DNA from 3 places in the Glycomyces halotolerans genome. Region 1 is predicted to be linked to each of the others. Evidence: riboswitches for the same ligand, from Rfam matches in the RefSeq annotation. Region 1 holds a riboswitch; each other region holds the start of a gene.
What was found. A riboswitch is a leader RNA that binds a small molecule or an ion and turns the genes downstream of it on or off. The one in region 1 is predicted to bind cobalamin.
Positions count from the first base shown of each region.

Region 2: linked by a shared signal. The riboswitch ahead of metE (5-methyltetrahydropteroyltriglutamate--homocysteine S-methyltransferase) and the one ahead of ACYVL2_RS08220 (prenyltransferase/squalene oxidase repeat-containing protein) in region 1 are both predicted to bind cobalamin.
Region 3: linked by a shared signal. The riboswitch ahead of ACYVL2_RS12775 (CbtB domain-containing protein) and the one ahead of ACYVL2_RS08220 (prenyltransferase/squalene oxidase repeat-containing protein) in region 1 are both predicted to bind cobalamin.

Region 1 is NZ_BAAGXZ010000007.1:31,282-41,213, forward strand. It holds gene ACYVL2_RS08210 (CbiQ family ECF transporter T component) at 1-505, opposite strand, end outside; gene ACYVL2_RS08215 (hypothetical protein) at 502-1,095, opposite strand; gene ACYVL2_RS08220 (prenyltransferase/squalene oxidase repeat-containing protein) at 1,092-2,336, opposite strand; cobalamin riboswitch at 2,419-2,583, opposite strand; gene ACYVL2_RS08225 (TetR/AcrR family transcriptional regulator) at 2,742-3,299, shown strand; partial or broken gene ACYVL2_RS08230 (MinD/ParA family ATP-binding protein) at 3,324-4,592, opposite strand; gene ACYVL2_RS08235 (UvrD-helicase domain-containing protein) at 4,704-5,927, opposite strand; gene ACYVL2_RS08240 (MoaD/ThiS family protein) at 6,030-6,269, opposite strand; gene moaA (GTP 3',8-cyclase MoaA) at 6,271-7,302, opposite strand; gene ACYVL2_RS08250 (endo-1,4-beta-xylanase) at 7,511-9,868, shown strand.
Region 2 is NZ_BAAGXZ010000002.1:246,706-256,637, reverse strand. It holds gene metE (5-methyltetrahydropteroyltriglutamate--homocysteine S-methyltransferase) at 1-1,558, opposite strand, end outside; cobalamin riboswitch at 1,600-1,840, opposite strand; gene ACYVL2_RS03110 (Rossmann-fold NAD(P)-binding domain-containing protein) at 1,959-2,699, shown strand; gene ACYVL2_RS03105 (S8/S53 family peptidase) at 2,706-5,156, opposite strand; gene ACYVL2_RS03100 (fluoride efflux transporter FluC) at 5,254-5,616, opposite strand; gene ACYVL2_RS03095 (fluoride efflux transporter FluC) at 5,613-6,068, opposite strand; gene ACYVL2_RS03090 (ABC transporter ATP-binding protein) at 6,768-7,580, shown strand; gene ACYVL2_RS03085 (ABC transporter permease) at 7,577-8,245, shown strand; gene ACYVL2_RS03080 (ABC transporter permease) at 8,242-8,967, shown strand; gene ACYVL2_RS03075 (ABC transporter substrate-binding protein) at 8,964-9,866, shown strand.
Region 3 is NZ_BAAGXZ010000014.1:396-10,327, reverse strand. It holds gene ACYVL2_RS12785 (ABC transporter permease) at 1-576, shown strand, start outside; gene ACYVL2_RS12780 (helix-turn-helix transcriptional regulator) at 580-807, shown strand; cobalamin riboswitch at 1,096-1,312, shown strand; gene ACYVL2_RS12775 (CbtB domain-containing protein) at 1,344-1,529, shown strand; gene ACYVL2_RS12770 (CbtA family protein) at 1,537-2,265, shown strand; gene ACYVL2_RS12765 (histidine phosphatase family protein) at 2,262-2,849, shown strand; gene ACYVL2_RS12760 (cobalamin biosynthesis protein) at 2,846-3,778, shown strand; gene ACYVL2_RS12755 (cobyric acid synthase) at 3,775-5,322, shown strand; gene cobN (cobaltochelatase subunit CobN) at 5,319-9,095, shown strand; partial or broken gene ACYVL2_RS12745 (ATP-binding protein) at 9,092-9,932, shown strand, end outside.

The DNA.
Region 1 (9,932 bases):
GCGCCACGCTCGAGACCAGCTGCGGTGCGACCGACAACGCCACCACCACGGCCACGCTCACCTCGTACAACGCCGCGGGCATCGAGCGCAGCAGCCGCCGCGGACTGGCCAAGGCGTTCGCCGCGCCCACGCAGACCAGTAGCGTCGCCAACCGCAGCCCGTCAAAGACGGCCGCGAGCGCGCCCTCGGCGGTGACCGCGCCGCCGAGCCGGAACCCCGCCGCCCAGTCCGGGAGCCGGACCTGCGGCAGCGTCACCAGCACGGTCGTCCCTTCGGCGCCGCCGAAGACGATGTAGAACAGCATCCGCACCGCGATGGCCGTCGCCCCGATCAAGAGGAAGACCCGGTAGGCGCCCGACCACGGCTCATCGCCCCGGCACCAGGCGACCACCAGCCCCGAGACGGCCACGATGAGCAGCAGCAGCCACGGGTTCGAGGTGCGGCTGGCCGCCGTGGCCAGCAGCAGCGCCCAACCCCACCACGCGACCGGGTGCGCGCCGCTCATGTCGCGCGGCCGCGTCGCAGCCGCCAGATCACCAGGCCCGCGATCACCGACAGGAGCACCACCGCGATGACCCACGTCGGCGACCCGTTCGAGGACTCCGCCGTATCGGCCGGCGCCGATTCGGCTGCACGGGCCGAGGCCGGGGCCACGCCCGGCGGCTGGGAGCCGCCGCCGAAGACCCAGCCTTCGACGTCGCCGTCGTCCGGGTCGGCCGTGCCCGCCCCGACGTTCGAGTACGTCCACTCGCCGTCGACGGCGCGCCAGTACGACCATGACCGGTCGGCCGGCGGCATGAGACCGCACTCGTCGTCGGGGAAGCCGTCGATCCGGCACACCGCGCCGGGGAAGCTGATCACCTCGGTGACGGTGAAACCGGCCTGCGTCAGCGCCTCGATGCCGTTCGACGGGTCCTCGGCGCATCCGACGGCCGGCTCCGAGTCCGCCGACGACTCGGGTCCGGCCTCCCCGAAGTCGACCACCACGGTGACCCCCCGGCAGGAGCCCTCTTGCGCGGTCGCGGGCGAGGCCCACACCAGCGCCGCGCCGATCACGGCGAGGGCGCCGGCGCGGGCGGCCACGCCTGGGGTCACTCCGCTTCCTTGTCCCCGGTCGAGGCGCCGCGGCGGACTCGCGCCAGCACGTACAGCACGATCGCGGCCAGCACGACCGCCGCGCCGCCGACGAGCCACGGCACGAGCGAACCCGAGCCCTCATCGGACGCTGCGCCGTCTTCGCCGCCGTCGGCCCCGGTGGTCTCGCCGCCGGAGACCGCCTCGCACTGGACGACCGGAAGATCGGCGTCCGACTCCGAGGCGTCGAGCTCGGCCAGGTTCTGTCCCGACAGGGGAATGAGCGCCTGCGCGGTGGCCGAGAGCCGCATCATCTCGCCGTACTCCTCGTCCTCGGGGTCGGTCGCGCGGATCGCGCCGGCCGCCTCCTCGCCGCAGCCGACCTGGAGACCGATCAGGAACGCCGTCGCCCGCTCGGCGGACTCGGCGCGCTCGGCGCCCAGCAGCGCCTGCGCCGCGTACGCGGTCGAGTTCGCGTTCGGGCCGAAACCGGCGTCGAAGCCGCCGTTCTCGCCCTGAGCGGACTCCAGCCAGGCGATGGCCGCATCGTGGGCCGCTTCGGCGTCGTCGCCGTCCATCGTCTGCAGCGCCGAGGCCACCACACCGGTCGTGTCCGGGTCGCTGGCGCAGTCGTCGCCGCCGTCGGCGTCGGCGAAGCTGTAGCCGCCGTCGGGGCACTGCGCGGCGGTCAGCGCCGCTGCGGCCTCCTCGTTCGCGGGCTGTCCCGAGCGCGAGAGTCCCAGCACCGCCCACGCGGTCGCGAACGGAGTGCCGTCGCCGAAGTGGCCGTCGTCGCGCTGGCTGTCGGTGACCGCGTCGGCGAGTTTGACGCCGCCGAAGTCGGCGGGGTCGCCGCCGGCGGTGGCGACGACGTACATGACCTTCCCGGCGCCTCCGGCGTTGAGCTGCGGGTCTTCGGACTCGTCGCCGGGCGGGTAGACGTAGGCGTTCAGGACGTCGGGCTCGTTGAGCCATTCGAGACTGGTCTGGACCTTCTCGCCGCCCACGCGGGCGGCCATGAGACCGATGAGGACGTCCAGGGTGCTGGAGACGTCGCCGGCGCTCCAGGAGGGCCCTTCGGCCTGGGAGGCGAGCCAGCCGGCGGCGGCTTCGGAAGGATTGGAGAACGGCTCGTCCTGAGCGTGCGCCGGAGAGGCGGAGGCGATGGCGACGAGGGGGAGGACCGCGGCGGCGGCGAGGTACCGCAGCCGACCGGGGCGGTTGCTGCGTGCTGAGCGTTGGCCCAGCGGCGAGTGGCGCATTGCCTGACCTTTCTGAAGCGCGGGCGAGGTCTCGGGCAGGCGGCGGCGCCGCAAGCGCCTGCAGACCGCGACAGGCGTTGACGATGGACACTGGCGCCCGGTGGGCATTCGGGCTCACGCGGGTGGACCGAACCTGTTGCTGAGAGGTTACTGGCTCGGGTGGTGTTCGAGTTCGAACCGCGACTACCGCTGCGGGTCAGCGCCGGCTTCCGACCGGACTTCCCCCACTGGACGCCTGTTGAGTTTGCGTTCATTCTCTAGGGCGACGCTACGGGGTGTCAAGGAGGTGGCGCGTTGAGTGGATCCGTTCACTCACGCCACGGAGTCAAATCGGGCATCCCGTTATTGACCGGTAGCACCGGGTGTCGATACGGTGCAAATGTGAGCAGAAATAAGAATGCCGATTTGGACAGAGTCCTCCGCGCGGCGACCCGTACGTTCCTCGAACGCGGCTTCGCGGCCACTTCCATGTCGGACCTCGTGGCGGCCACGGGAATGAACCGGGCCGGACTCTACTCCGCCTTCGGGTCCAAACACCAGCTGTACATAACCGCACTCGCCCGATATCGCGAGGACACCGAACCGGAGATGCGCTCGATAGCCCGAGGAGCCATCGACGGCGACGGCGCCGAACCGGTCGGCGCGCCGCGCGTCATCGGCGACATCCTCGAAGTCGTGGCCAGGCACAGCAAAGAAGGCGGCTTCATCGTCCGCGCGGCCGTGGAACTGGCCGACGACCCCGCGACCATGAGACGCGTCCAAGAAGCGTGGTCGGAACTCGAACGCGACCTGACCGCGATCCTGGCACGCGCGGCCGACCGCGGCGAGACCCCGCCCCGCGACCCCCGGCGCCTGGCTCGCACCGTCCTGGTGTTCATCCAGGGCGCCTACGTGGTCGGCCACGCCGACGAAGACGACCGCCGACTCGAAGACGCCGTCGCGGGCCTCACCGGCCTGCTCTGACGCGACCGCGGCACCCCGGCCGCCTCACAGCCCCTCGGCCACCGCCGACCCGATCCTCAGCCAAGCGGCCAGCGAGGCCTTGCTCAACGCGTCATAGCGGATCGGCTCCCCCGAATCCAGCAGCTTCTCGTACGGGGCCAGCAGCACCGCCCGCGTGCGCGCCGCGAAGTGCCGCTGCACCGCCGGCAGGTCCACGTCCTTGCGGTGCGCCGGCATCGACACCACCGAGACCGCGCCCCGCACCAGCTCCCTGCGCCCGGTCTGCTCCAGATGGTCCAGCATCCGGGCGGCCGTCTCGGCCGAGTCGTTGCGGGCCGACATCGTCACCACGAGCTGATCGGTCGCGTCGATCGCCGCCTGCCAGTTCGCCGCCCGCACATTGTTCCCGGTATCGACGACGATGAGCTTGTAGAACCGCGAGACGGCCTCGCGCAGATCACCGAAGGCGTGCGCGGTGAGCATCTCGCCGGCCGTGGCCGACTCGTCCGAGGCCAGCACGTCGAACATCGCGCCGCCCTGGGCACGCACGTACTGCGACAGATCGCCGACCCTCCCGGTGGGGCCCTTGAAATGGTCCAGGTCGCGCAGCAGGTCCCGGACCGTGCGGACATGGAAGTCCTGCTGGGCCCGCATCCCCAGCGTGCCCTGCGTCTCGTTGTTGTCCCAGGCCAGCACGTAGCCGCCCCGGTGGCGCCCGAAGGTGAGTGCGAGCATGAGCACCGCGACGGTCTTGCCCGCCCCGCCCTTGGGGTTGACCACGGTGATCTGGCGCAGGCCCCCGAAGTTGCGGCGCACGGTCTCGATGTTGTTCTGGTAGGCGCGCTCGCGGGCGCTGGGAGGCAGGGCGATGAGGCCGAACGAGAGCCGGTGGATCGTCCCGCGCAGCCCGGTCTCGGCGACCGGTCCGCGAGGCGGGACGACGCGGCGGCTGGCGAAGTCGTCGGCGGTGACGCCGACGCGTTCGAGCGCGCCGGGGTGGTCGGGGAAGGCCGGCACGGGAGCGTCCGAAGGCCGGTGCGGCGCGGGCGCCGACGGCGGGCGGGGCCACTCGCCCGATCGCGGAGGGCCTGCTTCCGGAGCGTGCGCGAAACTCTGGCCCGGCACCGCCTCCGGGCTCGCCGGAGTCTCGGGCCGACCGGTGTCCCCGGGGCTCGCACGCCGCCCTTGGTCCGGATCGGGCGGCGAGCTCTGCCCTTGGTTCGCCGGCGGCGCACTGTGCTCTCGGTTCGCGCCCGGCGGCGCGAACGGCGACCAACCTGGAGCATCGGGCCGGTGCAGAGGCACAGTGTCCTCTTCGGTGTGCTCCATCGGGCCTCCCAGGTCATAGACGACTGCTATGCGACCTATTGTGGCCTATCGGTGGGTGCTCGCGCGGGAACTCCGAGTGGTGACCGTGCCGCGAGTTCAGAGCAGGCGCGGCTGCTCGGGCCCCGAATGCGCCACCGGAACCATCCCGAATGGACTGAACAGGCCCTGGTCCACATCGGCCAGCAGCGGCGATCCGGGGCCGGTGTGGCTCACATAGGCCAGATCGCGGGTGCGGCTCAGGGCCACGTACAGCTCGCGTCGGGCGGCGGCGGTGTTCGGCCAGGCCTCGGCGGTCATCCCGGTCAGGCAGACCACGCGGTACTCGCCGTCGGCCGCTTCGCTCACCGATGTGCCCTCGGGTCCGATGACCGCGAGCTCGTCCGGGGCGACGCCCAGTTCGGCCAGATATTCGGTGAGCCGGTCGATGAAGCGCTTCTCGTCGTCATCGTCGATCGCGTAGCACCGCCCGATGCCCGAGCCCTCCAGGGCCGGCCGCTGCGGCTGGGTCAGGCGGCCGGGGACGCGGCTGATCGGCTCGATCACCTGCGAGGCCGCCACGAGCACGGCCGCGGGGCTGCGGTGGTTGCGCGACAGCCGCACGACGTGGGCTTGAGAGAACTGGTCGACGAACGCGGTGAACGCGGCGGGGTCGCCCGCGCACAGCGCCGAGTCGGGGTCGCCGGTGGCGGTCACGTCGGCTTCGGGGCCGCGGTGGTCCATCAGCTGCCGGTAGAGCCGCATGGGCATGCGAGGCAGGTCGTCGATGAACAGGTGCCCCAGGGTGGGGGCCAGGCGTCGATCCTCGGCGTCCTTCGCGTTCTGGGCGGCGAAGTCGGCGAACTCGGCGACGGTGATCTGCTCGGCCTCACCGTCGAGGAGCGTGGCGAGCTCGCGCCGGATGCGCCCGGCGCCGGCCCGGGAGGCGGCGACGACGAGGCACTGCGCGGCCGGAATGCCCAGTTCGCGGACCATGTAGGCGACGCGGCGGATGAGCAGGTGGGTCTTGCCGGTGCCGGGGGCGGCGTTGATGAGCAGCGGCCCGGGCCCCGCCGAGGCGGCCACGCGCTGCATAGCGTCGAGCGAGTCGAGCAGTCCGGCGCCCACTTCGTCCATGCCGGTGAGCAGGGGAGCGGAGTCCTGCCAGGGTTCGGGGGTTCGCGTGGTCAGCGCCGGCTCCGGCATCGGGACGGCCTCGCGCGCGAACCTCGGGTGCGAACGGCCCGCCCGGCGGCGCCGTTCACCGGTGGTCCGCATGTCCTCGGACAGTTCGAACAGCGGGGACGCCACCTGTGGTTTCGATCGTTCGTCAGGTCGGCGCACCTCTGCATCCTCGCAAATTGGAATCCGCAGCGCCAAGGCGGCTCCCCGGAGTGTCGCCACCGATCCACGCTCCCTATAGGAAATATCCTATAGGATATTGGATCAGCCGCCGGCGAACGGCGGCAGCACTTCGACCGTGACGCCTTCGGCGAGCACGGCGTCGTCGCCTACGCCCCGGCCGTCGACCAGCAGTGTGGCGACCTTGAGCACCCGTTCGAGGTCGTGGCCGTGCCGAGCGCTCAAGAGCGTCTTGAGCTCGGCCACGCTCGAGGCCGGCGCCGATTCCTCGGCGCGGCCTGCGGCGGCCTTCGCGCCGGCGAAGTACCGGACCCTCACCCGCACCTCAGCCTCCGATCGCCGACATCGGCCGGGTCGGCTGCAGGAACGACGGGTCGTCGATGCCGTGGCCGGGTTTCTTGCCCCACATCGCCTCGCACCAGCGCTCGGCGATCTCCTCGTCGGCGGCGCCGGAGCGGGCCAGCTCCCGCAGGTCGGTCTCCTCGCGCGCGAACAGGCAGTTGCGGACCTGTCCGTCGGCGGTCAGGCGCGTGCGGTCGCAGTCGCCGCAGAAGGGCCGGGTCACCGATCCGATGACGCCGACCTTGGCCGGGCCGCCGTCGACCAGCCACGTCTCGGCCGGAGCCGAGCCGCGGTGGGCCGGGTCCGGCTCGAGGTCGAACTCGTCCCGCAGCGAAGCGAGGATCTCCTCGGCGGTGACCATCTGGTCGCGCCGCCAGGTGCCCCCGGCGTCGAGCGGCATCTGCTCGATGAACCGCAGCTGGTAGTCGTGCGCCAGCGCGTAGCGCAGCAGCGCGGGGGCCTCGTCGTCGTTGACACCGCGCATGAGGACGGTGTTGAGCTTGACCGGGGCGAGCCCGGTGGAGGCGGCCACCTTGATGCCGTGGAGGGTCTGTTCGAGCCGGTCCCGCTTGGCGAGGGCCTCGAAGCGCTCGCGGTCGAGGGTGTCGAGGGAGATGTTGACGCGGTCGAGCCCGGCCTCCACCAGCGTCTCGGCAAGCCGGTCGAGCCCGATCGCGTTGGTGGTCAAGGAGATCTCCGGGCGCGGCTCGAGGCGCGCGACGGCGGTGACGATGTCCGGCAGTCCGGGCCGCAGCAGCGGCTCGCCGCCGGTGAAGCGGACCTCGCGTACCCCCAGGCGCGTGACGGCGATGCCGACCAGGCGGACCACTTCGTCGTCGCTGAGCATCTCCGGCTTCGGCAGCCACGGCAGGCCGGCCTCCGGCATGCAGTAGGTGCAGCGCAGATTGCAGCGGTCGGTCAGCGAGACCCTCAGATCGGTCGCGACGCGGCCATGGCGGTCGCGGAGGCGTGGACCCTCGGTGACGCCCGCGGAGTCGTGGTGTGGGGCTGCCATGAAACGAGCGTAGTCCTTCTGCGTGACAGTTTCGTTAAGTGAGACCAGACGCTCGCGATCCGGGCCCGCGAGGGCCGCTGAGCGGCGACCCCAGTGTTGACACGCCTCTATATCTCTCGTAGCATGACGGAACCCTCGCCGAAAGTTTCAGACAAATTCCGAAACTTTCGGGACTTCGAATCCCTCCATTGCTCCGGAGCTGAAGAACATGAATCATCGACCTCACTCCCGACTGCGGCGTGCCGCCGCGCTCGGAGCCGGGGCGCTGCTGCTGCCCGCAACGGCGCTCGCATTCGCTCCATCGGCCTCCGCTCAGGACCCGACACCGGTCTACACCGCCGACTTCGAAGACGGCACCGTCGGCGACTGGACCCCCCGCGGCCCGGTGACCCTCTCGGCTGAAGACGGCGCGCTGCTGACCACCGACCGCGAATCGGAATGGAACGGACCCGCCCTCGACATCACCGACTACATCGCCCCCGGCGGCACCTACGAGATCTCGCTCAACGGCCGTACCGCCGACGGCAACGGCACCGACGAACTCATCGTCACCGTCCAGCGCGAAGCCGCCGGCGAGGACACCGCCTACGACAGGGTCGCCGGCCCGGTCACCGCCGCGGACTGGACCGAGATCAGCGGCGACTACAGCATCGCCTCGTCCGCCGACGCGCTGACCCTCTACGTCGAATCCCCGACCGTCGACGCCTCCTACCTCATCGACGACGTCGTCATCACCGAGGTCACCCCGCCCGGCATCGAAGAGGACATCCCCTCCCTCAAAGACGTGCTCGCCGACCACTTCCGGGTCGGCGCGGCCATCGACGGCCGCGACATCGTCGACCCCTCGGCGCAGCTGCTGAACAAGCACTTCAACTCCATCACCGCCGAGAACCAGATGAAGCCCGAGTCCATCCAGCCCACCGAGGGCACCTTCACCTGGACCGAGGCCGACCAGCTCGTCGAGTACGCCGAAGCCAACGACATGCGCGTCTGGGGCCACGTCCTGGTCTGGCACAGCCAGACCCCCGACTGGTGGTTCCAGTACCCCGAAGGCCACCCGAACGCCGGAGAGCCGATCGGCAACTCCGATGAAGACCGCCAGATCATGATCGACCGGATGGAAGCCCACATCGGCGCCGTCGCCGACCGCTACGGCGACCGCATCTGGGCCTGGGACGTGGTCAACGAGGTCATCAGCGACAACAACGCCGAGGTCTACCGCAACAGCCGCTGGTACCAGATCTTCGACGGCCCCGGCTACATCGACGAGGCCTTCAAGATCGCCCGCGCCGAGTTCGACGCGGTCGGCGCGACCGACGTCAAGCTGTTCATCAACGACTACAACACCGAGAACCCCGGCAAGCGCGACAACATGTACAACCTCGTCGAGCGGCTCCTCGCCGACGGCGTCCCGGTCGACGGAGTCGGCCACCAGACCCACATCAACCTCAACACCTCCCTCGACCAGATCGAGGCGAGCATCGTCAAGTTCGACCAGCTCGACCTGATGCAGGTGATCACCGAGCTCGACGTCGTCATCGGCGCCCCCGCCGAAGGCGAGGACTTCCCCGAGTACGAGGCCCGCCTCATCGAGCAAGGCCACTACTTCCGCGACCTGTTCGAGGTCTTCCGCGACCACTCCGACAAGATCGACCTCGTCACCGCCTGGGGCCTCCACGACGGACGCACCTGGCAGCGGTCCCGCGAGACCCCGCGGCCGCTGGAGAGCCCGCTGATCTTCGACGACCAGCTCCAGTCCAAGTGGGCCTACTGGGGCATCGTCGACCCGAGCGTCCTTCCCGAGATCCCGACCGGCGAGGAACCCGACTACGCCCGCGTCCAGGTCCCGCGCGCCGACAGCGCGCCCGTCCTCGACGGCGAGGCCGACGACGTGTGGGACGCCGCCTCCACGGTCACCACCGACGTCCACATCGAAGGCAGCGAGGACGGCGCGAAGGCCGAGGTGTCCCTGCTGTGGGACGAGAACGCCTTCTACGCCCTCTTCGAGGTCACCGACCCCGCCCTCGACGACACCAGCCCGAACGCCTGGGAGCAGGACTCGATCGAGGTCTTCCTCAACCCCGGCAACACCCGCACCGGCGGCTACGGGGAGTTCGACGGCCAGTACCGCGTCAACTACCAGAACGTCGTCAGCCTCGGCGCCAACGGCCCCGACTCCGGCGAGATCACCAGCGCGACCGCGCTGACCGACACCGGCTACCGCGTCGAGGTCGCCATCGCGCTGGCTCCCGAGTTCGCCGAACCCGGCGTCGAGCAGGGGCTCGAACTCCAGGTGAACGACGGTACCGACGGTGAGCGCACCTCGGTCCACACCTGGTACGACCCGACCGGCCAGTCGTGGAACACCAACGCCAACTGGGGCATCGCCGAGCTCGTCGAAGAGCTCGACGCGGCCCCCGGCGACGGCTCCGGCGACGGCGGGCTCCAGGTGACCGGCCCCGGCCTCATCGGCGCCGTCGCCGCCGCGGCCGCGATGGGCGTGGCCGGCGTCATCGGCCTGTGGATGATGCGCCGCCGCCGCACCGCCGCCAACTGGGGCGAATAAGACCTCTCTGAGGTGCTGAAATAGCCGGCCCGCCGCGACAGGTCGCGGCGGGCCGGTCCCTTTT
Region 2 (9,932 bases), on a different contig from region 1:
GCCGGGCGACGTCGGCGTACAGGATCGGCGGGCGCACGCACCGGGAGCCGTAGGACTGGACCCAGCCGGCGGCGGTGGTGGCGAATCCGGTCAGCTGCTCGGCGAAGTACTGCACCATGTCGTTGCGCTCGGGCTCGCCGTGGACCAGGACGTCGAGGCCGAGTTTGATCTGCTCGTCGACGACGGCGGCGACTTCGGCCTTCATGCGGGCGCGGTAGTCGGCGTCGATCATCAGGCCTTGGCGGTGGGCGGCGCGGGCGCGGCGCAGCTCGGCGGTCTGCGGGAAGGAGCCGATGGTGGTCGTCGGCAGGAGCGGCAGTTGCGCCGAAGGCTCCTGGGCGGCGACGCGCTCGTCGTAGGGGACGCGGCGGTCGGCGTCTTCGCCGAGCGCGGCCAGTCGGGAGCGGACGGTCTCCTTGCGCCATTCGGCAGGAGCCGGCGGGCGCTGGAGGCGCGGGGCGTCGGGCCTGGCGAGGCTGACGATTTCGCGGAGCTTCTGGCGGGCGAACGCCAGTCGCTCCATCAGCGACTTCGGCAGTCCGTGCTCGGCCTCGAGGTCGACCGGGACGTGCAGCAGCGAGCAGGAGGACGAGACGCCGAGCCGGTCGGTGACTCGGTGGAGCCGTTCGAGCTCGGCCGCGGCCGCCAGCAGGTCGGTGCGCCAGATGTTGCGGCCGTCGACCGCCCCGGCGAGCACGAATGTTTCACGTGAAACGTCGAGCGACTCGAGGACGTCCACATCGTCCCGGCCGCGGACCAGGTCGAGGGCGATGCCGCCGACGCCGGCTTCGAGCAGCACCGGCAGCGCCTCGCCGAAGGGACCGTAGCCGCCGGTCACCAGCAGCTCCGTGATCGGGGCGAGCCGCTGGTACGCCGAGCGGACGGCCTCGAGTTCGGCGCCGGTGCGGTCGGCGCACAGCGCCGGCTCGTCGATCTGGATCCGCTCGGCGCCGGCGTCGGCCAGCGCGGTGAGGATCTCGGTGTAGACGTCGACGAGCTCGTCGAGTTTGCTCAACGGCTCGAATCCGTCCGGGGCGCCGTCGGCGGCCTTGGCCAGCAGCAGGAACGTGACCGGGCCGAGCAGCACCGGCCGGGCCCGGAGTTGGCGTTCGCGCGCCTCGAGGAACTCGCCGAGCGCCTGCTCGGGGCGGGCGCGGAAGTCGGTGTCGGGTCCGATCTCGGGGACCAGGTAGTGGTAGTTGGTGTCGAACCACTTGGTCATCTCGAGCGGCACGGCGTCGGCGTCGCCGCGCGCGGCGGCGAAGTAGGTGGCCGTCTCGCTGTCGCGCCGGTGCCTGGGGGCGATCGCGTCGACGGCGACGATCGTGTCGAGTACGTGGTCGTAGAGCGAGAAGATCCCGGTCGGGACGGAGTCGAGTCCGGCGGAGGCGAGATCGTCGAGCATCTGGGAGCGGATCTCGGCGGCGGCCGCGTCGAGCGCGGCCTGGTCGATCCTCCCGGACCAGTGGGCTTCGACGGCGCGTTTGAGTTCGCGTCGCGCGCCGATGCGGGGGTAGCCGAGCACGGTGGCGTGCACGGTCTTCTTTGCAGTGGTCATGTGTCAGTTCCCTCGAACTCGGACAGCGTGGACCGCGCGCTGGCGCCCGCGGTACGTCGGCAGGTATTCGGACTCGCGGGCTCGCCGAGTGCGGACTCGGCGCCTACCGGCCGTCGCTTCCCAGGCTTCCATCCTCGCTCGCTTCGAGCGCGGACCTCGGCCAAGTGCTTGTGACGGTTTTCGTTCCCGCTCACCGCTGCGGGGCAGTCCTGGACTCCCACCAGGTTCCCTCTTAGCCGAGACAGCGGGCGCCGCCTCGGAACCGGCGTCGCCTCCGATGGTACGGGCGTGCCATCGCCGCCCCCGCATTCGACCGAGGCCGATGTGGGCCCGCGCCACGGTTCGGCCCGGGCGGGATCGGTATCGTCGCGGTCGGAACCCGCACCTCCAGGGAGGATTCATGACTGACCGACCCGTGGCCGTCATCACCGGGGCCAGCAGCGGTATCGGCGCCGCTTCGGCGAAGGCCTTGGCCGAGGCCGGTTTCGCGGTGGTGCTCGGCGCTCGGCGCACGGACCGGCTCGCCGAGGTCGCCGCCGAGTGCGGCGGTCGGGCGCTGGCCCTGGACGTGACCGACGACGCCTCGGTGGCGTCGTTCGCCGCCGGGATCGACCGCTGCGATCTGCTGGTCAACAACGCCGGGGGCGCGTTCGGGCTCGATTCGGTGGCCGAGGCGGATCTGGACGACTGGCAGCGGATGTACGACGTGAACGTGCTCGGCACGGTGCGCGTGACCAAGGCGCTGCTGCCGCTACTGGTCGCCTCCGGCGACGGGCAGGTCATCACGATCGGGTCGATCGCCGCCCGCGAGCCGTACAAGGGCGGGGCCGGCTACAACGCCGCCAAGCACGCCGAGGCCGCGCTCACCCGCGTGCTGCGGCTGGAGCTGCTCGGGGAGCCGGTGCGCGTGTGCGAGATCGATCCGGGCATGGTCGAGACCGAGTTCAGTCTCGTCCGCTTCGAAGGCGACCGGGAGCGGGCCGAGGCGGTCTACCGCGGCATGACGCCGCTGACGGCCGCCGACGTCGCCGAGTCGATCGCGTGGGTGGCGAAGCGGCCGGCGCACGTCAACATCGACCGGCTGTCGATCATGCCGCGCGATCAGGCCGCCGCGCAGATCGTGCACCGCACGGAGGGCTGAGGCGGCTCATTCGGCGAGTCGGATCGTCGGAGATCGCCACTGCTCCCAGTGGTCGGGGTCGGTCTCGTCGCCGAGGGCTTTGAGGACTCGGACCTCCATGCGCCAGCTCCCGGGCTCCAGGACTCCGGGCCGGTCCTCGTCGAACGCGGCGAGGCCGATCGCGGCGGTGTCGTCGGGACCGGCCGAGCGGGGCAGGAACTCCTCGCGGTCCCAGGTGAAGGTCTCGCCGGTGTCGGTGTTCTCGACCACGACCTCCATGGCCCGCGGCATGTGGTGGAGGTAGACCAGCGCGGTCGGCAGCGTGTCGTCCCCGATGCTGAAGGTCTCGCCTTCGCGCAGATCACGATAGTCGGCTTCGCCGGTGTCCTGGTCCTGGTCGATCGCGACGGCGAGTTTCGGGTAATCGGGGTGCTCGAGGACGGGGATGGCGAGGTAGTCGCCGTGGTAACCGGCGTACGAGGCGGCCAGTTCGGTGCCGCCGCCGTCGGGTTCGGCCACGACGAGGCCGCCGAAGACGCTGCCGTGCGGCAGGTCGGGGCCGGCCTCGACGGTCACGGTGACGGTGGCGCTCTGGCCGCGCCGCAGGCGGACCTGGGCCGGTTCGACGGTCACTGCCGGTTCGGCCACGTGGAATCCGGGGTCGCGGATGTCGCCGGTGGTCGCGATCGCCGGACGGTGTTCGAGCCGGTAGGTCCGCGGGTGCAGTTCTCGCGAGGTCAGGTGGATCTCGAAGGTGCGCGGGCCGGTGCCGTGTCCGGTGTCGACGCCGCTGGGGGACAGGGATCCTCCGGCCTCGAGCGCGGCCGGGATGTCGAGGACGCCGGTGCCTTGCCGGTGGATCGGCTCGAGCCGGCCGAGTCCGGGGTTCTCACCCCAGGGGACGGGCCGGGCGGTGTTGACCAGTCGGCTGCGAACCGAGGCCGGGACGAGGCTCGGGTCGGTCTGGAGGAGGAGCGCGGCGGCGCCGACCACGTGCGGGGCGGACATCGACGTGCCCGACAGGGACCGGTGCGCGCCGTCGTCGACCGGCCAGGTCGACCAGATGCCGCCGCCGGGAGCGGCGAGGTCGGGTTTGAGCGTCAGGTCGGGGGCCGGTCCGAAGGAGGTGAATTCGGAGGCGAGTCCGCCGCGCGGCAGGTCGACCAGGACGGTGCCGGACTCGAACTCGACGGTCGGCCGGGCGCCGATCCGGGCCAGATCGCGGAGGTCGTCGCCGTCGGCGCCGGTGACGGCGATCATCGGCGCGCCCCGGTCCTCGACGCCGGCGCCGCTGAAAGGCCCGGGCCGGTCGTTGTAGACGACCACGCTCGTGGCGCCCTCGTCGACGGCCCGGTCGTACTTCTCTTCGAAGGTGCACCCGCCGCGGAGGACGAGCGCGGCGCGGCCTGCGACGTCGCCTTCGGATTCGTCGCCCGAGCAGGCGCGTCCGAGCCACACCAGCGGGTCGGTCTCCTCGCCGGGCTCGGGCGCGGCGGTGGCTTCGACGGTGGTGTAGCCGACGCTCCGGTCGAGGGCTTCGACGCGGGCGGCGTTCATGCGCCGGGCGGGATTGTCGGTGGAGGCGACGCCGATGACGTCGACGCCGACTCCGGGGGCCGAGGCCGAGAAGACGCCGGCCTCGCCGCTGTTGCCGATCGAGGCGATGACCACGACGCCTTCGTCGACGAGCGCGTCGGCGGCTTCGGCGGTGGGGTATTCGGGCCATTGGAACGGCTGCCCGATGGACAGGTTGACCACGTCCATGCCGTCGGCCAGCGCCCTTTCGAGGGCCTGCAGGATCACTTCGGCGCTGGTGGATCCCTCGCAGCCGAAGACCTTGTAGGCGCCGAACTCGACGCCGGGCGCGGCGCCGGTGACGTCGCCGTCGGCGCCGACGATGCCGGCGACGTGGGTGCCGTGTCCGGCGCAGTCGTCGGGATCGTCGTCCGGGTCGGGGGTTTCGCGCTCGGGGTCCGAGGAGTCGTATTCGTCGCCGACGAAGTCGGTGCCCACCTCGACGCGGCAACCGGGACCGAAGCAGCCGCCGAGGTCGGGGTGGGTGTAGTCGATGCCGGTGTCGATGACGCCGACTCTGACGCCGGCGCCGTCGATGCCGCGTCGGTGCGCGTCGACGGCGCCGGTGGTCTCGACGGCCAGCGCGAGTTCGGCTTGGCGGTCGGGACGGCCGGGGCCGGTGAATTCGGCGTCGGCCCAGACGCGTTCGACGGGGTCGAGGGATTCGAGCTGTTCGGCGGTGGCGGCGTCGGCGCCGACCGAGACGCCGTTCCAGATCCGCTCGAAGTCGTGGCGAAGGTCGATGTCGTGGTCGGCGGCGGCCGATGCGAACGCCGCGGCGTCGGCTCCGGGCTCGAGTTCGACGAGCCAGACCTGGTCGGGCGCGTCGGCTCGCGCGGGTTCGGCGGCGAGCAGCGGCAGCAGCAGTACGGCGGCGATCGGGATGGCGCGGTGGCCCGGCATCGAGGGTTCCTCTCGAAGCGAGTGACAGGAACCCGATCTTCGGTCACGGCCGGGGCCGATCGGCGGATTGGAGCCGGAGCGTTGCCGCGTGTCGCGCTCAGAGGAACCACAGGTGCGCGAGACCGAACGCGGCCGTCCCCGCGGCCAGGCCGCCGCCGAGGTTGGCGAGGACGTTGGCGAGCGCGTGGGGCCAGCGTCCGTCTTCGACGAGGCGGAGCGTCTCGTAGGACAGGGTCGAATAGGTGGTGAGCGCTCCGCAGAAGCCGATGGTGAGCAGCGCGGTCCAGTCGGGGCCGGCGACGGTGAGGGCGAAGAACACGGCCAGGCCCGAGCCGGTCACGTTGACGACCAGGGTGCCCCACGGCAGTCGGCGGCCCGCGTAGTGGGCGAGGAGGAGGTCGGTGGCGAAGCGCAGGGGCGCGCCGACGGCGGCGCCGGCGGCCACGAGCAGGAGGGTCACCGCTCGCCCTCGGTTCGGCGGCGGTGGACGAGCAGTCGGCGGGCGGCGTACATGCCGGCGGCCGCGGCGAGGAGCGCGGCGGCCATGGTGGCGAAGGCGAAGGTGACCGCGACCAGGGCCGCTCCGGCGTTGGCGGCGCGTCCGATGTCGAGGATGTAGGCCGAGAAGGTGGTGAAGCCGCCGAGGACGCCGACGCCGAGGAACGGGCGCACGAGTCTGGTGCCTGGCGCGACCTCGGTGACGAGCACCATGAGGACGCCGATGAGGCATCCGCCGATGGTGTTGGCGGCGAACGTGGCGATGCCGAACGAACCCGGGGGCGCGGGGAAGGCGACGGTCAGGCCGTAGCGGGCGACCGCTCCGATGGCGCCGCCGGCGGAGACGGCCAGCAGCGCGGTGCCGGAGATCGCGCCGAGCATGCGGCGCGAATCTCCGGCGGTGGTTCGTGGCACGACTCGAATGTACTGGGAAGCGGCCGGTTCGGCGCCGGGGCCGGTGCGGCATCGGTCGTCGCGGTTCACTCCTCGAGAGCCGCGGCGGTGATCTGCGGATCGGAGCACGCCGTGGCGAAGGCGTCGATCCGGCGCTCGATGTCCCGGCGCAGCATCAGATGCCCGATCGGTTCGGTGAGCGGCCGCAGGAGTCCCGGGCGGCAGGAGAAGGTGTACTTCCACGTCGCCTCGGTGCGGCCGGGGCCGGCTTCGGTGAAGCGCCACCCGCCGCCGAAGAGACATCGATCGGCGCCTCCACGGTCCGGCGCACCTCGACCTGCGGCATATCGGCCTCCCGGAAGCCCGAATATCGGAGCTTCCCACACTACGTCCGCGAGGACACCGCTACCGGCGTCGGTTCCCCGCGCTCACACGGTCCGCTCGGCCCGTCGGCGGCGCCGAGAGGCTACCGCTCACCGCCGACGAGCCCGGGTCGTCGGTGCCCTCGGCTACGATCGGTCGGCGGTCAACGACGACCGTCCCTCCTCCTGACCGGGTTCTCTCGCCTCACCTGAGCGATTCGTCTGCGGGAGCATGATTCCCATGCGCTCGAAGCGCTGCGCCGGGATGGGGGACCCATCGACACGACGATGTTTCGGCATCGGGCCCGGGCGGTAGAGTTCGGGATCGGAGCAGTCCCGAGCGCGAACGGGAGCGGACATGATCGAGTTCGAATCGGTCTCGAAGACCTACCCGGGCGGCACCGTCTCCGTCCGGGATTTCTCGCTCGTGGTGCCCTCCCACCGCACCGTCGTACTGGTCGGGTCCTCCGGATCGGGCAAGACGACCCTCCTGCAGATGGTGAACCGGATGGTCGAGCCGACCTCCGGGCGCGTCGCCATCGACGGCGAGGACGTCGCCGGCCGCGACCAGGTCGCGTTGCGCCGATCCATCGGCTACGTCCTCCAACACGGCGGCCTCATGCCGCATCGGACCGTCCTCGACAACATCGCCACCGTCCCGGTCCTCAACCGGACGCCCCGCCGACGCGCCCGAACCCAAGCGGCCGAACTGCTCGAGCGGGTCGGCCTCGACGCCTCGCTCGGCTCGCGATACCCCTCGCAGCTCTCCGGCGGCCAGCAGCAGCGCGTCGGCGTCGCCCGCGCGCTCGCGGCCGACCCGAACATCCTGCTCATGGACGAACCGTTCGGCGCGGTCGACCCCATCGTGCGCCGCGAACTCCAAGACGAGCTCGTGCGACTCCAGGCCGACCTGGGCAAGACGATCGTGTTCGTCACCCACGACGTCGAGGAGGCCCTGCGGCTCGGCGACGAGGTCGTGGTCCTGCGCCGCGGCGGCGTGATCGCCCAACGCGGCGCGCCCGCAGAGATCCTCGCCGCCCCCGCCGACGACTTCGTGCGCGACTTCATCGGCGCCGACCGGGCCGAGCGGCGACTCACCGTCGAACGGATCGACGGCCGCGACGTCGCCGTCGACGGCACGGGCCGACCGGTCGGGGTGCTGCGGCCATGACGTGGTTGACGCACAGTTGGCCGTACGTGATCGAGTTGACCGGGGACCACCTCTTCTTGAGCGTCCCCGCGATCGTCCTGAGCGTCGTCATCGCCGTCCCCATCGGACGGCTCGCCAACCGGCGGCCGGCCGTCGGCGGGCTCGTGCTCGGCGCAGCGAGCCTCATGTACGCGATCCCGGCGCTGCCGCTGCTCATCATCATCCCGGCGATCTTCGGCTTCCCCCTGCGCTCGGCGGCCACCGTCATCACCGCGCTCACGGTGTACGGGACCGCGCTGCTGGTCCGCACCGCCGCCGACGCCTTCGCGTCGGTCGACGCCGAGGTACGCTCCGCCGCGCTCGCCGTCGGCCACTCGCCCCGCAGCGTGTTCTGGCGCGTCGACCTGCCGCTGGCGGTCCCGGTGCTGCTCTCCGGAGCGCGCGTGGTCGCCGTCAGCACGGTGAGCCTGGTGACGATCGGCGCGCTCATCGGCGTGCCCGGCCTCGGATCGCTGCTCACCGACGGGTTCCAGCGCGGCATCACCGAAGAGGTCGCCGTCGGCGTCATCGCGACGATCGTCGTGGCCTTGGCGCTCGACGGTCTGCTGCTGGCGGCCGGTCGGACCCTCACTCCGTGGACCCGCTCGCACCGCCGGCGTCCGCGGATCGCGGGAGGCGAACGATGAGCCTGCTCATGGACGCCGCGGCATGGCTGGGCGACCCGGCGAACTGGTCGGGCGACAACGGCATACCGACCCGGACCCTGCAGCACCTGGCGATCACCGCCGGCGCCGTCGGCGCCGCCGTGGCCGTCGCGCTCCCCACCGGCGTCCTCATCGGACACGGCAGGCGCGGCGCGGGACTCATCGGGGCCCTGACCGGCGCGGCCCGCGCCATCCCGACACTCGGGCTGCTGACCCTGTTCGCGCTGGCCTACGGCATCGGACTGCAGGCGTCGCTGGCCGCGCTCGTCATCCTGGCCGTCCCATCGGTGCTGGCCGGCGCCTACGCCGGCGTCCAGACCGTCGACCCCGCCACGGTGTCGGCGGCCAAGGCCGTCGGGATGCGACCGCACCAGGTGATCCTCCGAGTGGAGCTCCCGCTCGCCTCGCCGGTCATCCTCGGCGGCGTCCGAGCGGCGACCCTCCAAGTGGTCGCCACCGCGACGCTGGCCGCCTACATCGCCGACTACGGCCTGGGCCGATACCTGTTCACCGGCCTGAAGTCCCGGGACTACCCGCAGATGCTGGCAGGAGCCCTTCTCGTCGCGGGCCTGGCCCTGCTGCTGGAGATCGCATTCGCCGCCGCGCAACGCTACGCCGCGACCCGGTTGGCGGACCCCGCCCGCTCGGTCGCCACCTCCGAATCCGACCACGACCAGTCAGTCCAGAAAGGCCCGACCTCATGAAACGACGCGTATTCGCCGCGGTGCTCGCATTCGCCGGAACGTCCGCGCTCGCCGCCTGCTCCAGCGACGATCCGCTCTCCTCGGGATCCGACGGGGGCGACGGCGAGACCATCGTCATCGGCTCCCAGGACTACTACTCCAACGAGATCATCGCCGAGATATACGCCCAGGCCCTCGAAGAGGCGGGATACACCGTGGACCGCCAGTTCCGCATCGGGCAGCGCGAGGCGTACCTGCCGGAGATCGAGGAGGGCCGGATCGACCTGTTCCCCGAGTACACCGGCCCGCTGCTCCAGTACTGGAACCCCGACACCGAGGCGACCAAGGCCGACGAGGTGTACGCCGAACTGTCCGAGACGGTTCCGGACGGTTTGCGGGTGCTCGACCAGTCCGCGGCGAACGACCAGGACTCCTACACGGTCACGCGGGAGTTCGCCGAGGAATGGGACCTCACCGAGATCGGCGACCTCGCCGATGTCACCGTGCCCCTGGTGCTCGGCGCGAACTCCGAGGCCGAGAACCGCGCGTTCGGTCCCGAGGGCATGATGGAGACCTACGGCATCGAAATCGGTTTCACGCCGATCGAAGACGGCGGCGGACCGCTCACCGTGAAGGCCCTCCAGGACGGCGACATCCAGCTGGCCGTGATCTACACCGCCTCACCGTCGCTCACCACCGGCGATCTGGTGACGCTCGAGGACACCGAAGGGCTCTTCCTCGCCTCGAACGTGGTGCCGCTCGCCAGCGACAACGTCGACGAGGAAGCCGCGGCGATCGTCAACGACATCAGCGCGAGCATGGACACCGAGGACCTCGTCGCCTTGAACGTCCGCAGTGTCGAAGAAGAGCTGCCGGCATCGGTCATCGCCGCCGACTGGCTCGCCGAACACTCGAGCTAGGTCCCGGCCGGCTCAAGACGTGTGCATTGAATGTGCAACGGCCGGGCTTTTGCCCGGCCGTTGTGC
Region 3 (9,932 bases), on a different contig from region 1:
CTGCGCGCCAAGTCCATGCCCGGCGGCATGACCGGCTACCTGGTCGGCAACACCGTCTCGCTGGCGATGTTCACCGCCATCACCGTGTCGGTCATCCTCGTCACCGGACTGCTCCTGTTCGACGGTCTCCGATTCACCTCCCCGGACCGCTGGCTGATGTTCCTGTCGGTCCTGCTGCTGGGCATCGCCTCCACCATCCCGGTCGGGGCGGTCCTCGGCGCGCTCATCGACAAACCCCAGAACATGGGCCTGGTCATGCTGCCGTTCATGGGCCTCATCGCCATCTCGGGGATCTTCTACCCGATCACGGCGCTGCCGGGATGGCTCCAGGCCATCGGGCAGGTGTTCCCGCTCTACTGGGCGGGCCTGGGGATGCGGCACGCGCTGCTGCCCGACGCCGCCGCGGCGGTCGAGATCGGCCACAGCTGGCGGACCCTTACGATGTTCGCCGTGCTCGCGGTCTGGGCGGTCGCCTCGATGGCGCTGGCTCCGAAGCTGCTCAGCCGCATGGCCCGCCGAGAATCGGGCTCCTCCGTGGCTCAGCGGCGCGAGAAGATGTACCAGGAATGGGGTTAGACCGTGGCCGACGACGTCGTGTACAACCGCATCGCCGTGCTGCGCGCCGAGAGGGGCATCTCGCGGCGCCAGCTCGCCGACGCGCTCGGCGTCCACTACCAGACCGTCGGCTACCTCGAACGCGGCGAATACTCCCCGAGCCTCCATCTGGCGCTCAAGATCGCCGAGTACTTCGAGGTGAGCGTCGAAGTCGTCTTCTCCACCAAGCCGTTCCCCCGGATCGGCACCTGACCGGCCGAAGCGGACACCGAAGCCCTCATCGACGACCGGCGGCGGTCTCGGAGACGTCGCCGAGCCGGTCGGAGGGGAGTCGAAGGCCCTGTGGCGGGATGAGCAGCCTGTTCGCGGGGAGGATCAGAGGCCCTGGTTACCAGGGCCTTTTGTATGTCCTCTAGAGCCAGTCCTCCAGGTTCGCTGCTGTTGGCCGTGCCTCAGGAGCAGGGCGAGCATGAAGCCGGGGAAGGCGATCGCCCGGAGGCTTTTTCCACGAGGTCGAGACGGGCAGGGGTGGACATGGCGTGCAGAGTGCGGTAGTTTCATGCTTCCTTCGACGGAAGCGGCTAGGAACGCAGTGTGATTCTGCGGCGGTCCCGCCACTGTATTCGGGGAGTCGCCCGCCCCGGAGCTCTTGAGAGCTCCGGCCGGACGGAGCGCGGCCACTGGGTCTTCGGGCCCGGGAAGGTCGGGCGGACGGCGTTGATCCGAGAGCCAGAAGACTGCGGCTTCCTGTCACGACTGAGGGGACGAGGATCCCCGAGGAGGTCGACATGACGGCTATTGGTGCTGCGACCCGAACCGCGCCCCGATGGGGCCTGATGGCGCTGACGGTGCTCGCCATGAGCGCTCTGATGTTCCTGGTCGGCTTCGAGCAGGGCACGCTCACCGGTGGGAGCCCGGTGCTCCACGAGGCGTTCCACGACGCCCGTCACCTGCTCGGACTCCCGTGCCACTGACCTGTCGATGATCACCGACAGCGTTCGCCGCGGACTCGCGGCGGGGCTGGCAGCCGGTCTGGTCGCAGGGGCGTTCGCGCTGCTCGTTGGAGAGGTCCCCCTCCAGGAGGCCATCGAACTCGAGGAGCGGGCGCAATCCGCTGCCCACGGACCGGCCGAGGCCGCCCACGACCACGGTGAGGAATTCACCGTCTCCCGCACCGCGCAGCAGGCCCTGCTTCCGGTCGGGACCGCACTGCTCGGCGCCGCCTACGGCGGCCTGTTCGGGCTCGTGTTCGCCTTCGTCGCCAGGGACTCTCGCGACCGCTGGAAGGGCGCCCTCGCCTTCGGCGTCGCCGTGTGGGCGGCGATCGCCCTGTTCCCGGGCCTGAAGTACCCGTCCAACCCTCCCGGGGTCGGAGACCCGTCGACGGTGGAAGCGAGGACGACGTGGTTCCTCGTCGCGATCGGCGCCTCGGCGGCCATGGCCCTGCTGCTGTGGGCGGCTTCGCGATGGCTCCGCCGCCGCGGCATGGACGACGTGCCGCGCCAGACGCTGGTCGGCGTGGTCGCCGTCTTGCTGTACGGCGCGTTGTTCTTCACGCTGCCCGCCAATGGCGATCAGGCCGAGGCGCCGGCCGATCTGCTGTGGGACTTCAGGTTGGCATCGATGGCGACACAGGCGATCCTGTGGCTCGGTCTCGCCGTCGTCTTCGGCTGGTTGTGGCACCGCGACGCGAAGCGGGAGTCCACGTGAGCGCGTTCGCGAGGCTCATTCTGGTCCGCCATGCTCCGACTGCCGCGACCCGCCGCCACGCCTTTCCCCTCGACGAACCCTTGGACGGAGCGGGGGAGCTGGAGGCGGCCGGGCTGCTCGGCAAGCTGGAGGCGTCCCGGGCCGCCACCGCGCCGGTGCGGCGCTGTCGCCATACCGCGGTCCTCGCCGGGTTCGAGGACGCCGAGCCGGATCCCCGATGGTCTGAATTGGATTTCGGGGAGTGGGCGGGCGCGACGCTGAACGAGATCGGCGAGCGTCAGCCGGACCGGCTCCAAGCGTGGCTGGACGACCCGCGGACCGCCCCGCCCGGCGGCGAGTCGCTCGCCGATCTGGCCGCACGCGTGCGCGAAGGGCTCGCCGCATACGGCGTCTCCGGATCCGACACCGTGGTGTTCACCAGCGGCGGTCCCATCAAGGCCGCCGTGGTGGCCGCCTTGGGCGCGCTGGATTCGGCGTTCTGGCGACTCGACGTCAACCCGTGCTCGGCCACCGTCCTGCACTGCCATTCCGGCCGGTGGACCGTCCGCAGCGTCAACACCGACCCGACAGGGGGCCGCAGGTGAGTCCCCACGGCTTCGGGCTCCTCGCCGGGTACGCGGCCGACCTGCTGCTCGGCGACCCGCGCCGGTACCATCCCGTCGCCGGACTCGGGCGGGCCGCGGCCGCGCTCGAACGGCTCACCTACCGCGATTCCCGCCTGTCCGGCGCGGTCCACACCGGAGCGTTGGTAGCCGGAGGCGCGGCCCTGGCGGCCGCCGCGCACACCGCCGTCGAACGCCGTCCTTGGACGCGCGCGGCCTGGACCGCCGCCCTCGCCTGGACCGTCATCGGCGGTCGATCCCTGCGCCGCGAGGCGGCGGGGATCGCCGCCGTGATCGAACGAGGCGACCTGGACGACGCCCGCAGACGCCTGTCGTCGCTGTGCGGACGCGATCCCTCGCATCTGAGCGAGGCCGAACTGGTGCGCGCCGCCGTCGAATCGGTCGCCGAGAACACTTCCGACGCGGTCGTCGCCCCGCTGTGGTGGGGCGCCGTCGCCGGGCCGGGCGGCCTCGCCGGATACCGCGTCGCCAACACCCTCGACGCCATGATCGGGCACAAGTCGCCGCGTTACCGCCGCTTCGGCTGGGCCGCCGCCCGACTGGACGATGCCGCGAACTGGATCCCGGCCCGGCTTTCGGCCGCGCTGGCGGTCGGGCTCGCCCCGCTGGTCGGCGGCTCACCGAAGCGGACACTGCGCGTCTGGCGGCGCGACGGCCACCGCCACCCCAGCCCCAACGCCGGGCGGGTCGAGGCCGCGTTCGCAGGCGCCCTCGGCCGGACCCTCGGCGGCGGCGAGAACCGCTATCCCGGGCACACCGACACCCGCCCGGCCCTCGGTGACGGACCCGCGCCGACCGTCGCCGACCTGCGCCACGCGATTCGGCTGGCCGCCGCCGTCAGCGCGGCGGCCGCCGTCGGCGCCGCCCTCATCTGCCGGAGGCGCCCATGAGCGGCGCCATCCTGCTGGCCGGCACCGCCTCGGACGTCGGCAAGAGCGTCATCACCGCCGGGGTGTGCCGCCACCTGGCGCGCCAAGGCATCACGGTGGCACCGTTCAAGGCCCAGAACATGGCGCTCAACGCGGCGGTGACGGCCGACGGCGGCGAGATCGGCCGCGCCCAGGCCGCCCAGGCCGCGGCATGCGGCATCCCTCCCGAGACCGCCATGAACCCCATCCTCATCAAGCCCACCGCCGCCCACCGCAGCCAGGTCGTGGTCATGGGCAGACCGGCCTTCGACACCGGCGCCCGCGACTACCACGCCCGCAGACGCGTCCTCATGCCCGCGGTCCTCGGCGCGCTCGACGACCTCAAGGGACGGTTCGAGGCGGTGGTCTGCGAAGGCGCCGGAAGCGCGGCCGAGATCAACCTGCGTCCCCACGACCTGGCCAACATGGGCCTCGCCAGGGCGGCCGGCATGCCCGTCGTCCTCATCGCCGACATCGACCGGGGCGGGGCCCTCGCCGCCCTGTACGGCACGCTCGCGCTCCTCGAGCCCGCCGACCAGGCGCTGGTCGCCGGCTTCGTCATCAACCGCTTCCGCGGCGACCCGGCCGTCCTCGAACCCGGCCTCGAACAGCTCCGCGGGCTCACCGGCCGCCCCTGCCTGGGGGTGCTCCCGCACGCCGACGGTCTCGATTTCGACGCCGAAGACTCCCTCGCCTTGGACCGGACGCTGCCGGTTCTGGCGCCGGTCGGCTCGGACCGGATCGAAGTGGCCGTGGTCCGCCTGCCGCTCATCAGCAACTTCACCGACGTCGACGCCCTCGCGGCCGAGCCCGGCGTGACCGTCCGCTTCACGGTCTCCCCGGAGGACGTGCGCCGCGCCGACCTCGTCATCCTGCCCGGAACCAAGAACACCGTCGGCGACCTCGGATGGATGCGCCGCACCGGCCTGGCCGATGCGATCGGCGACCGAGCCGCCTCCGGCGGACCCGTACTGGGGGTGTGCGGCGGCTACCAGATGCTCGGGCGGGAGATCACCGATGAGGTCGAATCGCGGGCCGGAGTGGTGCCCGGACTCGAACTGCTGCCGGTGACCTGCGAGTTCTTCGAGGAGAAGACGCTCGCGCTCCACACCGGCACGGCGCCCGGCCTCGGCGGCGCGACGGCGGGAGGCTACTCGATCCACCACGGACGCCCCAAAGTGGAGGGCGGTCGAGCGTGGCTGCTCGACGACTCCGGCGCCGAAGAGGGATGCGTCGCGGGATCGGTGTGGGGTACCAGCTGGCACGGCGTCCTCGAGCACGATGAGGTCCGCAGGGGACTGCTCGGCCGCATCGCCCGCGACGCCGGACTCGACTGGAGGCCCGGGGCCGAACCGTTCGCCGCCGTCCGCGAGCGCCGCCTCGACCGCCTCGGCGACCTGGTCGCCGAACACCTCGACACGGCCGCGCTGGAAGACCTGCTCACCCGCGGGGCCCCGGCCGGGCTGCCGGTCGCCCCTCCGGGAGGCGCGCCACGACCTCGCATGTGGACTGAGGAGTCGCATTGACCACGATCCTGCTGCTGAGCACCGCCGACACCGAGATCCTCGCCGCGGCCGGTGCCGTCGACCGGCTCCCCGAAGGCGCCCCGCGCGTGCGCGCTCTCAACCCCGCCCGCGCCCCGAAGGACGACCTCGGGCCTTGGCTCGACGCGGCCCTGGCCGACGCCGAGGCGGTGGTGGTGCGCCTGTTGGGCGGCCGGGCCGCGTTCCCCGAGCTGTTCGACTCGCTGCGTCGCCGCTGCGTCGAGGCCGATGTCCCGCTGCTGGCCCTGTCGGGCGAGAGCTCGCCGGACGCCGAGCTGACCTCCCTGTCGACCGCCCCCACCGCCGCCGTCGCCCACGCCTTCGAATACCTGCGGCTGGGCGGGATCGGCAACACCGAGCAGCTGCTGCGGTTCGTGTCGGACACGCTGCTGCTCACCGGGCTCGGCTTCGAAGCGCCCGCCGAGCTGCCCGACCACGGCGCCTACCATCCCCGCGATCCCGAACCTCTGGCCGCCGTCGACCCCGACCGGCCGCTCATCGGCGTGGTCTTCTACCGGTCCCACCTCGTCAGCGGCAACACCGAGTTCGTCGACGCCCTCATCGACGCGATCGAAGCCCGAGGCGCCCAGGCGATCGGCCTGCACTGCTACTCGCTGCGGCCCGACGCCGAAGGCCGCGTCGGCCTGCTGTCCATGCTCGACGAGGCCGCGGTGCACCCCGACGCCCTGCTGCTCACCGTCCTGGCCATGGGAGGCGCGAACGCGTCCGACACCGCGACGTGGAAGGCCGAGGCCCTGCAACGGCTCGGCGTCCCCGTCATCCAGGCACTGGCCTCCACCGGCAGCCGCGAGGCCTGGGCCGAAAGCAGCAACGGACTGTCCCCGATGGACACCGCCATGCAGATCGCCCTGCCCGAGTTCGACGGCCGCATCATCGGCGTGCCGTTCTCCTTCAAAGAGCTCACCGAGGACGACGACCGCATCGGCGGCCCCCTCGTCCGCTACCGGCCGGACCCCGAACGCACCGAACGCGTCGCGGGCATCGCCGCCGGACACGCCCGCCTGCGGCGACTCCCGCGCTCGAAGAAGCGGATCGGCCTGGTCCTGTCGAACTACCCGACCAAGCACAGCCGTATCGGCAACGGCGTCGGCCTCGACACCCCCGCCTCCTGCGCGGCCCTGCTGCGGCGCATGCGCGAGACCGGATACGACCTCGGCGACATCGACGAACGGCTCCTCGACGACGGTGACGCCCTCATCCACGCCCTGATCGACCGGGGCGGCTTCGACGCCGACCTGCTCACCGACGCCCAGCTCGCCGCCGCCGACGCCAAACTGCCCGTCGAGGACTACGAGACCTGGTTCAAGCGCCTCCCCGAAGACCTGCGCGAATCCGTGGAGGCCCAATGGGGGCCGCCGCCCGGCGAGGTCCTGCTGACCCCCGACGGCCGCCACCTGGTCACCGCCACCATGCGCATGGGCAACGTGGTCATGGCGATCCAGCCGCCGCGCGGCTTCGGCGACGACCCCGTCGCGATCTACCACGACCCCGACCTGCCGCCCACCCACCAGTACCTGTCCGCCTACTGGTGGCTCACCCGCGTCTTCGGCGCCGACGCCATCGTCCACGTCGGCAAGCACGGCACCCTCGAATGGCTGCCGGGAAAGGGCGTGGGCCTCTCGGCCTCCTGCGCCACCGACGCCGCCCTCACCGACGTGCCCCTGTTCTATCCCTTCGTCGTCAACGACCCCGGCGAGGGCACCCAGGCCAAGCGGCGCGCCCACGCCGTCATCGTCGACCACCTGGTGCCGCCCATGATGCGCGCCGAGACCTACGACGACCTCACCCGGCTGGAACAGCTCCTCGACGAGTACGCCGAGCTCGAACTGCTCGACCCGAGCAAACTCCCTGCCATCCGCGAGCAGGTCTGGGAGCTCCTGGTCGAGGCCGACATCGCCCGCGAGCTCGAAGTCGAGGCCATGCCCGAGGATCCGGAGGACTTCGGCGAACTCATCGTCCACGTCGACGGCCACCTCTGCGAGATCAAGGACCTCCAGATCCGCGACGGCCTCCACATCCTCGGCTCGCCCCCCGACGGCGAGCAGCTGCGCGGACTGGTCCGGGCCATACTGCGCCTGCCCCAAGGGGAGACGCCCGGCCTGCGCGCCACCGTCGCCGCCGAGTTCGGCCTCGACGAGGACGAGCTGACCCGCGACGGCGGCCGCCGCATGAGTATCGACTGCACCGAACTGGCCCGTTTCGCCCCCGGCCCGACCACCACCCGCGGCGACGTCCTCGACCGCGTCGACGCCCTCACCGGACGCCTCGTCGACGCCGTGGCCGAAGCCGAATGGTCGGCCGACGCCGTCGACGGGATCGTCGCCGACGTTCTCGAACGCACCGCCGCCCCCGTCGCCGACGTGCTCCGCTTCGCGTGCGACGAGGTCGTGCCGCGCGTACGCGCCTCCGCGGCCGAAATCGAACGGCTCCTGTCCGGACTGGACGGCGAGTACCTGCCCGCCGGGCCCTCCGGCTCGCCCACCCGCGGGCGACTCGACGTACTCCCCACCGGGAAGAACTTCTACTCCGTCGACCCCAAGGGCCTGCCCAGCCCACTCGCCTGGGAGGTCGGCGTCAAGCTCGCCGACGCCCTCCTGGAGACCCACACCGAGCGGCAGGGGCGCCTGCCCGAGACCGTCGGCATCGTCGTGTGGGGCACCGCGAACATGCGGACCCACGGCGACGACATCGCCGAGATCCTCGCCCTCCTCGGCGTCCGCCCGACCTGGCACGAGGAGACCCGCCGCGTCACCGGCCTCGACGTGATCCCCCTGGAGGAGCTGGGCCGTCCTCGCATCGACGTCACCGTCCGCATCTCGGGCTTCTTCCGCGACGCCTTCCCACACTTGGTCGCGCTCGTCGACCGGGCCGTCGAGACGGTCGCGGCCCTCGACGAACCATCGGAGGAGAACTTCGTGCGCGCCCACGCGCTGGCCGACCGCGAACGCCTCCGCGGCGAAGGCGTCGGCGAGACCGAGGCGGCCCGCCGCTCCACCGCGCGGATCTTCGGCGCCAAGCCCGGCGCCTACGGGGCCGGCCTGCTGCCGCTCATCGACGCACGCAACTGGCGCGACACCGCCGACCTGGCCGAGGTCTTCACCGTCTGGTCCGGGCACGCCTACGGGCGCGGCCTCGACGGCATCGAGGCCCACGCCGACCTGCACGCCAACCTGAGACGCGTCCAGGTGGCGGTCAAGAACACCGACACCCGCGAACACGACATCCTCGACTCCGACGACTACTTCCAGGAGCACGGCGGCATGATCGCCGCCATCCGCCACCTGACCGGCGCCGCACCCGAGGCGTTCATCGGCGACTCCTCCGACCCGTCCCGCCCCGTCGCCCGCACCCTCGGCCAGGAGGTCGACCGGATCGTCCGCTCCCGCGTGGTCAACCCCCGCTGGATCGCCGGCATGCAGCGCCACGGCTACAAGGGCGCCTTCGAACTGGCCGCCACCGTCGACTACATGTTCGGCTACGACGCCACCGCGAACGTCGTCAAGGACTGGCAGTACGCCAAGGTCGCCCAGTCCTACGTCATGGACGACGACGTGCGCTCCTTCATGGAGGAGTCCAACCCCTGGGCGCTGCACGGCATCACCGAACGGCTCCTCGAAGCCGTCCAACGGGGCATGTGGGCCGAACCCGACCCCGAGCTGCTCGACCGACTGCGCCGGGCCCACCTCGAAGCCGAAGGCGCGGTAGAAGACCGAGGAGAGGAAGGCACCGAGTGAATTACCCGTTCAGCGCCCTCGTCGGCCAGGACCGGCTCAGCACCGCGCTCCTGCTCGGCGCGGTCGACCCCCGTATCGGCGGTGTACTCGTGCGCGGCTCCAAGGGATCGGCCAAGTCCACCGCCGTGCGCGGCCTCGCCGCCCTGCTGCCCGACATCGCCACCCGCGTCGGCTGCTCCTACAACTGTCCGCCCGACGATCCCGCCGAACTGTGCCCGAGCTGCGCCGACGCGCCCGAGCAATGGCGGCCCACCCCCTTGGTCGAACTGCCCTTGGGCGCCTCGGAAGACCGACTCATCGGCTCGATCGACCTCGAACGGGCCCTCGCCGACGGCTGGCGCAGCTTCCAACCCGGACTCCTGGCCCGCGCCCACCGCGGACTGCTCTATGTGGACGAGGTGAACCTGCTCGACGATCACCTCGTCGACGCGCTCCTCGACGCCGCCGCGATGGGCTGGAACCACGTCGAACGCGAAGGCGTCTCAGCCCGCCACGCGGCCCGGTTCCAACTCGTCGGCACCATGAATCCCGAAGAGGGCGAACTGCGCCCCCAACTGCTCGACCGCTTCGGCCTCACCGTCGAGGTGACCGCCCCGGCCGATCCCGCCGAACGCGCCGAAGTGGTCCGCCGCCGCCTCGCCTTCGACGCCGACCCCGAGCGCTTCGCCGAACGCTTCGAGCAGGCGGAGAAGCGCCTCACCGAACGCCTCGCCGCCGCCCGGGCTCTGCTCGGCCAGGTCGGCCTACCCGAATCCTGGCTCGTCCGCATCGCCGAGGTCTGCGCGGCCTTCGAGGTCGAGGGCCTGCGCGCCGACATCGTCACCGCACGTGCCGCCA